2 regions of the Mycobacterium sp. DHQP2018-32-09 genome follow, and region 2 is predicted to be linked to the other one. Evidence: riboswitches for the same ligand, from Rfam matches in the RefSeq annotation. Region 2 holds a riboswitch; the other holds the start of a gene.
What was found. Region 2 has a riboswitch for thiamine pyrophosphate ahead of thiC (phosphomethylpyrimidine synthase ThiC). Riboswitches for the same ligand answer to the same signal wherever they lie in the genome.
Positions count from the first base shown of each region.

Region 1 (4,365 bases), on a different contig from region 2:
CTGGCACCGGATCGGTGTGGGAGGCGTGCGTCCTACCCGTACTCGGCGCCCTGCTGTACGCCACGTTCCTCCAGGTGCCGTTCACGACGATGACTGCGGCGCTTCGTGATACGCGATTCCTGGGAACGGTGCTGCTGGTGAACTTCGCGGTGGTGCCTCTGGTGGTCGCCGGCCTGGTCGCAGGCGTGTCGCTGCCGACGGCGATCCTGCTCGGCGTGCTGCTGACATTGCTCACGCCGTGCATCGACTACGTGATCGTGTTCTGCGGCCTCGCGGGCGGCGACCACCTGCGGCTCCTGGCGGCGGCCCCGGTGCTGATGCTCGTCCAACTGCTCCTACTGCCGGTCTACCTGTGGGGCTTCGTCGGCGCCGAGCTGGCCGACGTCGTCGACGTGCGGCCGTTCGTCGAGGCGTTCTGCTTCGTGATCGCGGTCCCCCTGGGACTCGCCTGGGCCACGCAGGCGCTCGCGGTCAGGCATCGCAGCGGACGCGCCGTCGCCGCGGCGATGACCTCCGCGATGGTCCCGCTGCTGGCGGTGGCGCTGTTCGCGGTGGTTGCAGGGCAGCTGCCGAGGATCACCGGCCAGGCCCATCAGGTGCTGCGAGTGGTGCCGATCTACGTCGCGTTCCTGGTGGTGATGGCCCTGGTCGGCGTCTACGCGGGCCGGCTGGCGCGCCTGGACGTCGGGCGCACGCGGGCTCTCGTCTTCAGCGGCGCCACCCGCAACAGCCTGGTGGTGCTGCCGCTGGCGCTGGCCCTGCCCGACGCGTATGCGATCACGCCCGTCGTCGTGGTCACCCAAACCCTGGTCGAATTGCTCGGCATGCTCGCCTACGTGCGGGTGGTGCCGCTCCTGGTGCGGGCGACCACGTGACACCCGAGGACGTGGCCGACGCGCTGGTGGCCCTCGACGCCACGACCGTGCTGGTCGACGGCCGTTCGGGGTCGGGCAAGTCGACGCTCGCCGACCGGTTGCACGAGCGCTGGCCGCACAGCGTGGTCGTGCGACTCGACGACGTCTATCCGGGGTGGGACGGGCTGGCGTGGGCGTCCGCGCACGTCCTGGCCGAACTGCTGACGCCCCGCACGGCCGGCCGGAATGGCCGATGGCGGCGCTGGGATTGGTCGACGGGGACCCCGGCCGGCTGGGACGACGTGCCCGCGCGGCAGCGGCTGATCGTGGAGGGGGTCGGCACGCTGACCGCCGCGCACCGGGCCGCCGCCGATCTCGGCGTCTGGGTCGACGCCGCCGACGACGTGCGCAAACGGCGTGCACTGGCGCGTGACGGGGAGACGTTTCGTCCGCACTGGGACCGCTGGGCGGCCCAAGAGCGGGACTTCATCGCACGGCACGCGCCGCGCGCTCGCGCCGACCTGGTGGCCCGGTCCACGGCCGACGAACGCACGTGGGCGTTCACGGAGATCCGGTCGGGATGGCGTGGGGGCCGCGACCTGCGCTAACTTGTGGGGGAAGTACACGGGAGCGCGTACCGAGCGCGCTGAGAGGACGGCTATCCGGCCGTCGACCGTCTGAACCTGTCCGGGTAATGCCGGCGTAGGGAGTTCGCGTGGAGCAGTCGTCACCCCTCTCGTCTCACCCGTCGTCGCGTCGGCCGCCGGTGCGGTGGCGCGTCGTCGACATCGTGGTCGCCAGCGTGCTGGCCGTCGCCGCGGGTCTGATCTTCGTCATCTGGAACGTGGCGTCCAATCCCATCGCCACCCCGTTGGCGACGGTGGCACCCGGCCTGCAGGGGCTGGTGGGCGGCGGCTGGCTGTTCGCCGGGGTGCTGACGGCACTGGTGATCCGCAAACCGGGTGCTGCGCTGTACGGCGAGGTGGTCGCGGCCACGGTCTCGGCCCTGGTCGGCAACCAGTGGGGCATCCTCACCATCGAGTCGGGTCTGGTGCAGGGGCTCGGGGCGGAGCTGATCTTCGCCGTGTTCCTGTACCGGCGCTGGGGCTTGCCGGTGGCGGTGCTGGCGGGTGCGACGGCGGGAGTGGCATTGGCGGTCAACGACTGCTTCCTGTGGTACCCCGGTGCCACGGCGTCGTTCATCGCCGTCTACGCGCTGACGTCGATCGTGTCCGGCGCGGTGGTGGCCGGTGCGCTGTCGTGGGTCGTCGTGCGGGGGCTGGCCAGGACCGGTGCGCTGAGTCGCTTCGAAGCGGGCCGGGCGATGGCCGGATCGCCCTCCCGGTGACTGCGGGCGGCGCTGCCGTCACCGTCTCCGGGTGGGGTTGGCAGCACGCCGGCCACGGCGACTGGGCCGTCCGCGATCTCGATCTCGACGTCTCCCCCGGCGAACGGGTGCTCTTGCTCGGCCCGTCGGGTTCGGGGAAGTCGACCCTGCTCCACGGCCTGGCGGGACTGCTGGGCGGATCCGACGAGGGCCGCGAGACGGGCACGCTGCTGGTCGACGGCGGCCGCCCCGCCGCGCGGCGGTCCCGGATCGGCATGGTGCTGCAGGATCCCGATGCCCAGGTCATCCTGTCGCGCGTCGGTGACGACGTCGCGTTCGGCATGGAGAACTTCTCGGTGCCGCGGGAGGACATCTGGCCGCGGGTGGCCGAGGCGTTGCAGGCGGTGGGCCTGGAGCTGCCGTTGGGACACGACACGTCGACGCTGTCCGGTGGCCAGAAGCAGCGGCTCGCGCTCGCCGGGGTGCTGGCCATGCGGCCGGGTCTGATCCTGCTCGACGAGCCGACGGCCAATCTCGATCCCGCGGGCGTCCTCGAGGTGCGTGACGCCGTCGCCGCCGTCGCCGAGGCCACCGGGGCCACCGTGGTGGTGGTCGAACACCGCACCGAGGCGTGGCTGCCCGTCGTCGACCGCGTCGTCGTGCTGGGCGCCGACGGTGGGGTGGTCGCCGACGGGCAGCCGGAACCGACCCTGCGGCGGGAGCGCACGCACCTGCTGCATTCCGGGGTGTGGGTGCCCGGCGCTCCGACGCCGGACGTCGACCGCCGCCACCGCGTGGGTGGCGACGCGCTGCTGGTGGCCGAGGGCCTGCGGGTCGGCCACCGCCCCGGCGTGGTGGTCGGCCCGGCACTCGACGTCACCATCGCCGCAGGCCGCGTCGCCGCGGTCACCGGGCCCAACGGCACCGGCAAGTCGACGCTGGCGCTGACGGTGGGCGGCCTACTGGCACCGCTCGGCGGCAGCCTGGCGGCCGCGGCGGAGTTCGCGCCGTCCCCCCGGCGGCGCGCCCCGCATCGCTGGCGGTCGCGCGAGCTGCTGACGCGCATCACCAGCGTGTTCCAGGATCCGGAGCATCAGTTCCTCGCCCCCACCGTGCGCGCCGAGGTCGAGCTGGGGCCGCGGGCGGTGAAGATGCCCGATGCCGAGGTGCGGCGCGTCGGCGACGAGGTGTTGCAGCGGTTGCGGCTCGACCACGTCGCCGATCGCAACCCGTACACCCTCTCCGGCGGTGAGAAGCGGCGACTGTCGGTGGCGACGGCATTGGTCACGGCGCCCGCAGTGGTGATCCTCGACGAGCCGACGTTCGGCCAGGACCGACGCACGTGGGAGGAGCTGATCCGGCTGCTGGCCGATCTCGCCGATGCCGGGACGGCCGTGGTCGCCGTGACGCACGACGCGGAGTTCGTGGAGGTCCTGGCCGACGAACGGGTGGCTCTGAACCCGGCGGGGGTGACCCAGTGACCCCGCCGACCCCGGTGACCCCAGCGCCTCGGGCCACCCGGGCGACGGTGAACCCGGTGGCCAAGCTGCTGGCGGCGGCCGTCATCGCGGTGGCGCTGGTGTGCAGCGTCGACTGGGTGTCGGCGCTCGTCGCATTGCTGCTGGAGATCCCGCTGCTGTTGGCGCTGCACGTGCGCGGGCGCACGATGGCGGTCCGCGGCGCCGCCATCACCGCCGCGGCGGCGCTGGTGGCGCTGACGAACCTGCTCTACGGCGAGCCCAGTGGCGCCGTTCACTGGCACTTCCTGCTGGTCACCGTCAGCGACGGTTCGATCGCGCTCGCGGTGGCGATGTTCCTGCGCGTGCTGGCCATCGCCTTGCCGTCGGCGCTGCTGTTCGCCGACGTGACGCCGACGGAGCTGGCCGATGGGCTCGGGCAGCTGTTACGACTGCCCGCGCGCTTCGTCATCGGCGCGCTCGCGGGCCTGCGCATGGTGGGTCTGCTTCGCCAGGACTGGCAGTACCTCGGGTACGCCCGCCGGGCGCGCGGCGTCGCCGATCACGCGCGGGTGCGGCGACTGCTGGGGCAGGCTTTCGCGCTGCTGGTGTTCGCGGTGCGACGCGGTTCGAAACTCGCGACGGCGATGGAGGCACGCGGCTTCGGTGCGTCGCCCACCCGCACGTGGGCGCGGGAGTCGACCTTCGGTGGCCGCGAGGTGGCGGT
Region 1 is NZ_JBYVYK010000016.1:70,496-74,860, reverse strand. It holds gene AC30CM_RS10310 (arsenic resistance protein) at 1-875, shown strand, start outside; gene AC30CM_RS10305 (nucleoside/nucleotide kinase family protein) at 872-1,462, shown strand; TPP riboswitch at 1,469-1,580, shown strand; gene AC30CM_RS10300 (ECF transporter S component) at 1,570-2,202, shown strand; gene AC30CM_RS10295 (ABC transporter ATP-binding protein) at 2,199-3,662, shown strand; gene AC30CM_RS10290 (energy-coupling factor transporter transmembrane component T family protein) at 3,659-4,365, shown strand, end outside.
Region 1: linked by a shared signal. The riboswitch ahead of AC30CM_RS10300 (ECF transporter S component) and the one ahead of thiC (phosphomethylpyrimidine synthase ThiC) in region 2 are both predicted to bind thiamine pyrophosphate.

Region 2 (4,365 bases):
CGTCGGCCTGGATGCCCGCGCCGCCGCCGGAGTCGGTGCCCGCGATGGTGAGCACCCGCACCGGGGCCTCCCCGGGGGCGGGCAGCGGCAGGAACGCGCTCACGGCGTCGCCTCCGTCAGCGGCAGGTAGACCCGGTTGCCGTGCGCGGCGAACTCGGCGGACTTCTCGGCCATGCCGTCGGCGACGGCGGCGCGGATGTCGGCGGTGATGCGCATCGAGCAGAACTTGGGGCCGCACATCGAGCAGAAGTGCGCGGTCTTGGCGGGCTCGGCGGGCAGCGTCTCGTCGTGATAGGCCCGGGCGGTGTCCGGGTCCAGCGCCAGGGCGAACTGGTCGTTCCAGCGAAACTCGAAGCGCGCCTTCGACAATGCATCGTCACGTTCGCGCGCCCCGGGGTGTCCCTTGGCCAGGTCGGCGGCGTGGGCGGCGATCTTGTAGGTGATCACGCCGTCCTTGACGTCCTGGCGGTTGGGCAGGCCGAGGTGCTCCTTCGGCGTGACGTAACACAGCATCGCGGTGCCCGCCTGGGCGATGATGGCCGCGCCGATTCCGCTGGTGATGTGGTCGTATCCCGGAGCGATGTCGGTGGTGAGCGGGCCCAGCGTGTAGAACGGCGCCTCGTCGCAGAGTTCCTCTTCGAGTCGGACGTTCTCCACGATCTGGTGCATGGGCACGTGTCCGGGACCTTCGATCATCACCTGCACGCCATGGCTCTTGGCGACGCCCGTCAGCTCACCCAGCGTGCGCAGTTCGGCGAACTGGGCCTCGTCGTTGGCGTCGGCGATGGACCCGGGGCGCAGGCCGTCGCCGAGGGAGAACGTCACGTCGTAGCGGGCCAGGATGTCGCACAGCTCGCCGAAGTTCTCGTACAGGAACGATTCTCGATGCCGCGCCAGCATCCAGGCGGCCATGATGGATCCGCCGCGGCTGACGATCCCGGTGACCCGGTGCGCGGTCAACGGGACGTAGCGCAGCAGCACCCCGGCGTGCACCGTCATGTAGTCGACACCCTGCTCGCACTGCTCGATCACGGTGTCGCGGTACACCTCCCAGTCGAGCCGGGTCGGATCGCCGCCCACCTTCTCCAGTGCCTGATACATCGGGACGGTGCCCACCGGCACCGGAGAGTTGCGCAGGATCCACTCGCGCGTCTCGTGGATGTCCTTGCCGGTGGACAGGTCCATGATGGTGTCGGCACCCCAGCGGGTGGCCCACACCATCTTGTCGACCTCCTCGGCGATCGAGGACGTCACCGCGGAATTGCCGATGTTGGCGTTGACCTTCACCGCGAACGCCTTGCCGATGATCATCGGCTCGCTCTCGGGATGGTGGTGGTTGGCCGGGATGACGGCGCGGCCGCGGGCCACCTCGGCGCGCACCAACTCGGCGGGCAGGCCCTCCCGCGCGGCGATGAACGCCATCTCGGCGGTGACCTCGCCGCGCCGGGCACGTTGCAGCTGGGTGCCGCGGTCACGCACCACGCCGGGCCGGGCCGGCAGCCCGGCATCGAGGTCGATGGTGGCCGTGGCGTCGGTGTACGGACCCGACGTGTCGTACAGGTCCAGGTGCTCGCCGGTGCTCAGGTGCACCCGACGCCACGGCACGCGGCCGCCGTCGGGCAGGTCGCGGTAGACCTTGCTGCTGCCCGTGATGGGGCCGGTGGTGATGGTGGGTTCGCTGAATACGACCATTTCGACACTCCCTACGCCGGCATTACCCGGTCAGGTTCATACGGTCGACGGCCCGCTAGCCGTCCTCTCAGCGCACTGGTGTGCGCTCCCGCGCGGACGACAGCCAAGCTACCGCACCCCCGCGGCGGCGGCGAGGGGGCGGGGAATGAAATTGCCGCCAGATCATTTGTATAGCTAACATATGTGTTTTGCGGCATGGCCGCGGCAACGGCGCCGCCGACCCCAGCCGCACACCCAAGAGACGTGACACGTGAGCGAAGCCGACATGACGACTGAGACCGAGATTACGAAGACACCCGTGCCGACCGACGCCGACGCGGCCCTGCGGGAGACCGCCCGCAAGCGCACGCGGATGGACCACGAACACCCCTTCTACAAGTGGGTGGTGCTGTCGAACACCACGCTGGGCACGCTGCTGGCCACCATCAACGCCTCGATCGTGCTCATCTCGCTACCCGCGATCTTCCGCGGCATCGGCCTGAACCCGCTGGCCCCGAGCAACGTCAGCTACCTGCTGTGGATGCTGATGGGCTACCTGGTGGTGACCGCCGTGCTGGTGGTGCCGTTCGGTCGTCTCGGTGACATGTTCGGCCGCGTCCGGATCTACAACCTCGGGTTCGTGGTGTTCACCGTCGCGGCGGTCGCGCTGTCCTTCGACCCGTTCCAACTGGGCGGCGGCGCCGTCTGGCTCATCGCCTGGCGCGTGGTGCAGGGCGTCGGCGGCGCCATGCTCATGGCCTCGTCGTCGGCGATCCTCACCGACGCCTTCCCGGCCAACCAGCGCGGCATGGCGCTCGGCGTGAACATGGTCTCGGCCGTGGCCGGCTCCTTCCTGGGTCTGCTCATCGGCGGCTTCCTGTCGGAGTGGCACTGGAAGGCCGTGTTCTGGGTGGGCGTGCCCATCGGCATCGTCGGCACCATCTGGAGCATCCGCTCGCTGCGCGAACTCGGCGCGCGCACCCCCGGCAAGCTGGACTGGGCGGGGACGCTGTCCTTCGGACTCGGGCTCACCGTGCTGCTCATCGGCATCACCTACGGCATTCAGCCGTACGGGGATTCGACCACCGGATGGACCAACCCGTGGGTGCTCGGTGCCATCGGCGCCGGGCTGATCATGCTGGTGACGTTCTGCTTCATCGAACTGCGCGTCCCGTCGCCGATGGTCGACCTGAGGCTGTTCAGGTCGGCGTCGTTCGGCATGGGCAACCTCGCCGGCCTGATGTCGTCGGTGGGGCGCGGCGGCCTGCAGTTCATGCTCATCATCTGGCTACAGGGCATTTGGCTTCCGCTGCACGGCTATTCGTTCGAGTCGACACCGCTGTGGGCCGGCATCTACCTGCTGCCGGTCACCATCGGCTTCCTGATCGCGGGTCCCATCGCCGGATCGCTGTCCGACAAGTACGGCTCCCGGCCCTTCACCGTCGGCGGCATGGTGCTCATGGCGGCGTCGTTCGTCGCGCTGCTGCTGATCCCCGTGAACTTCGACTACTGGGTGTTCGCGGTGCTGGTCTTCCTCAACGGCCTGGGCGGCGGCATCTTCACCGCACCCAACACCGCCTCCATCATGTCGAGCGTGCCCGCCTCGCAGCGCGGCGCCGCGTCGGGCGTGCGCGCCACGTTCTTCAACGCCGGATCGTCGCTGTCCATCGGCATCTTCTTCTCCCTGATGATCGTCGGCCTGGCGAACTCGCTGCCCGGCGCGATGAGCAGTGGCCTTCAGGCGCAGGGGGTTTCACCGTCCGTGGCGGCGGGCGTGGCGAACCTGCCCCCGGTGGGCAGCCTGTTCGCGGCGTTCCTGGGATACAACCCCATCGCCGAGCTGCTCGGACCCTCCGGCGCCTTGCAGGCCCCCGGCGTCGACGCCGACGTGCTGACCGGCAAGACGTTCTTCCCGCAGCTCATCACCGAGCCGTTCCACTCCGGTCTGACCGTCGTGTTCACCGCGGCCGCCGCGATGATGGTGATCGGTGCCATCGCGTCGCTGTTCAACGCGGGCAAGTACGCCAGCGGCCCCGAGGCGGACAACGCCTCCTGACATCAACGTCTCAGGTCACGACAGCTAGCGGAACATCGCACCGCGCAACAGATAGTCGTCGTGCCTGCGCACGATGATGGTGCCCACCGGCAGCTTGGCGGCGATCTCCAGGTTGTCGTCGGCGACGTCGCCCGCCCACTCGACCGGCCACCCGCCGTCGAGCAGGCTGGTGCGGAACGCCAGCACCACGTCGTCGCGCGTCAGCTCGGACTCCACCACCATCGCCGTCGTGGTGGCGCGGTGCGACGCCGCCCCCGCGAACCCGCGGCTGCAGCCGCACTCCTCGCGGTCGCACGCCTGCTGCATCCAGACCAGCTCACCGTCGACGCAGTAGTGATAGTCCTTGGGGTTGGTGCCCTGCGTGAGCGAGGTGGCAACGAGGATCTTCACGACGACGAGCCTACGAACCCGCACCGACAACCCGCAGCGGAAGCGCGGCCCCGGTGTGAGTGACCAGCGTCGTCCACGGCGTCCCGGCGGACGGTCATCGTCAGCCCAGCCCCGCTGCCGCACGGATTCGCCGCGATCGTCGGGACCGGCTCAGGACAGGTCGACGATCACCGGCGCGTGATCGCTCGGCGGGGGCGTGCCCTTCTTCCCGGGCTTGCGCTCGTCGCGGTCGATGGCGGCATGCGTCA
Region 2 is NZ_JBYVYK010000027.1:31,327-35,691, reverse strand. It holds gene thiD (bifunctional hydroxymethylpyrimidine kinase/phosphomethylpyrimidine kinase) at 1-103, opposite strand, end outside; gene thiC (phosphomethylpyrimidine synthase ThiC) at 100-1,692, opposite strand; TPP riboswitch at 1,684-1,794, opposite strand; gene AC30CM_RS14700 (MFS transporter) at 1,958-3,727, shown strand; gene AC30CM_RS14695 (DUF7715 family protein) at 3,752-4,117, opposite strand; gene AC30CM_RS14690 (exodeoxyribonuclease III) at 4,268-4,365, opposite strand, start outside.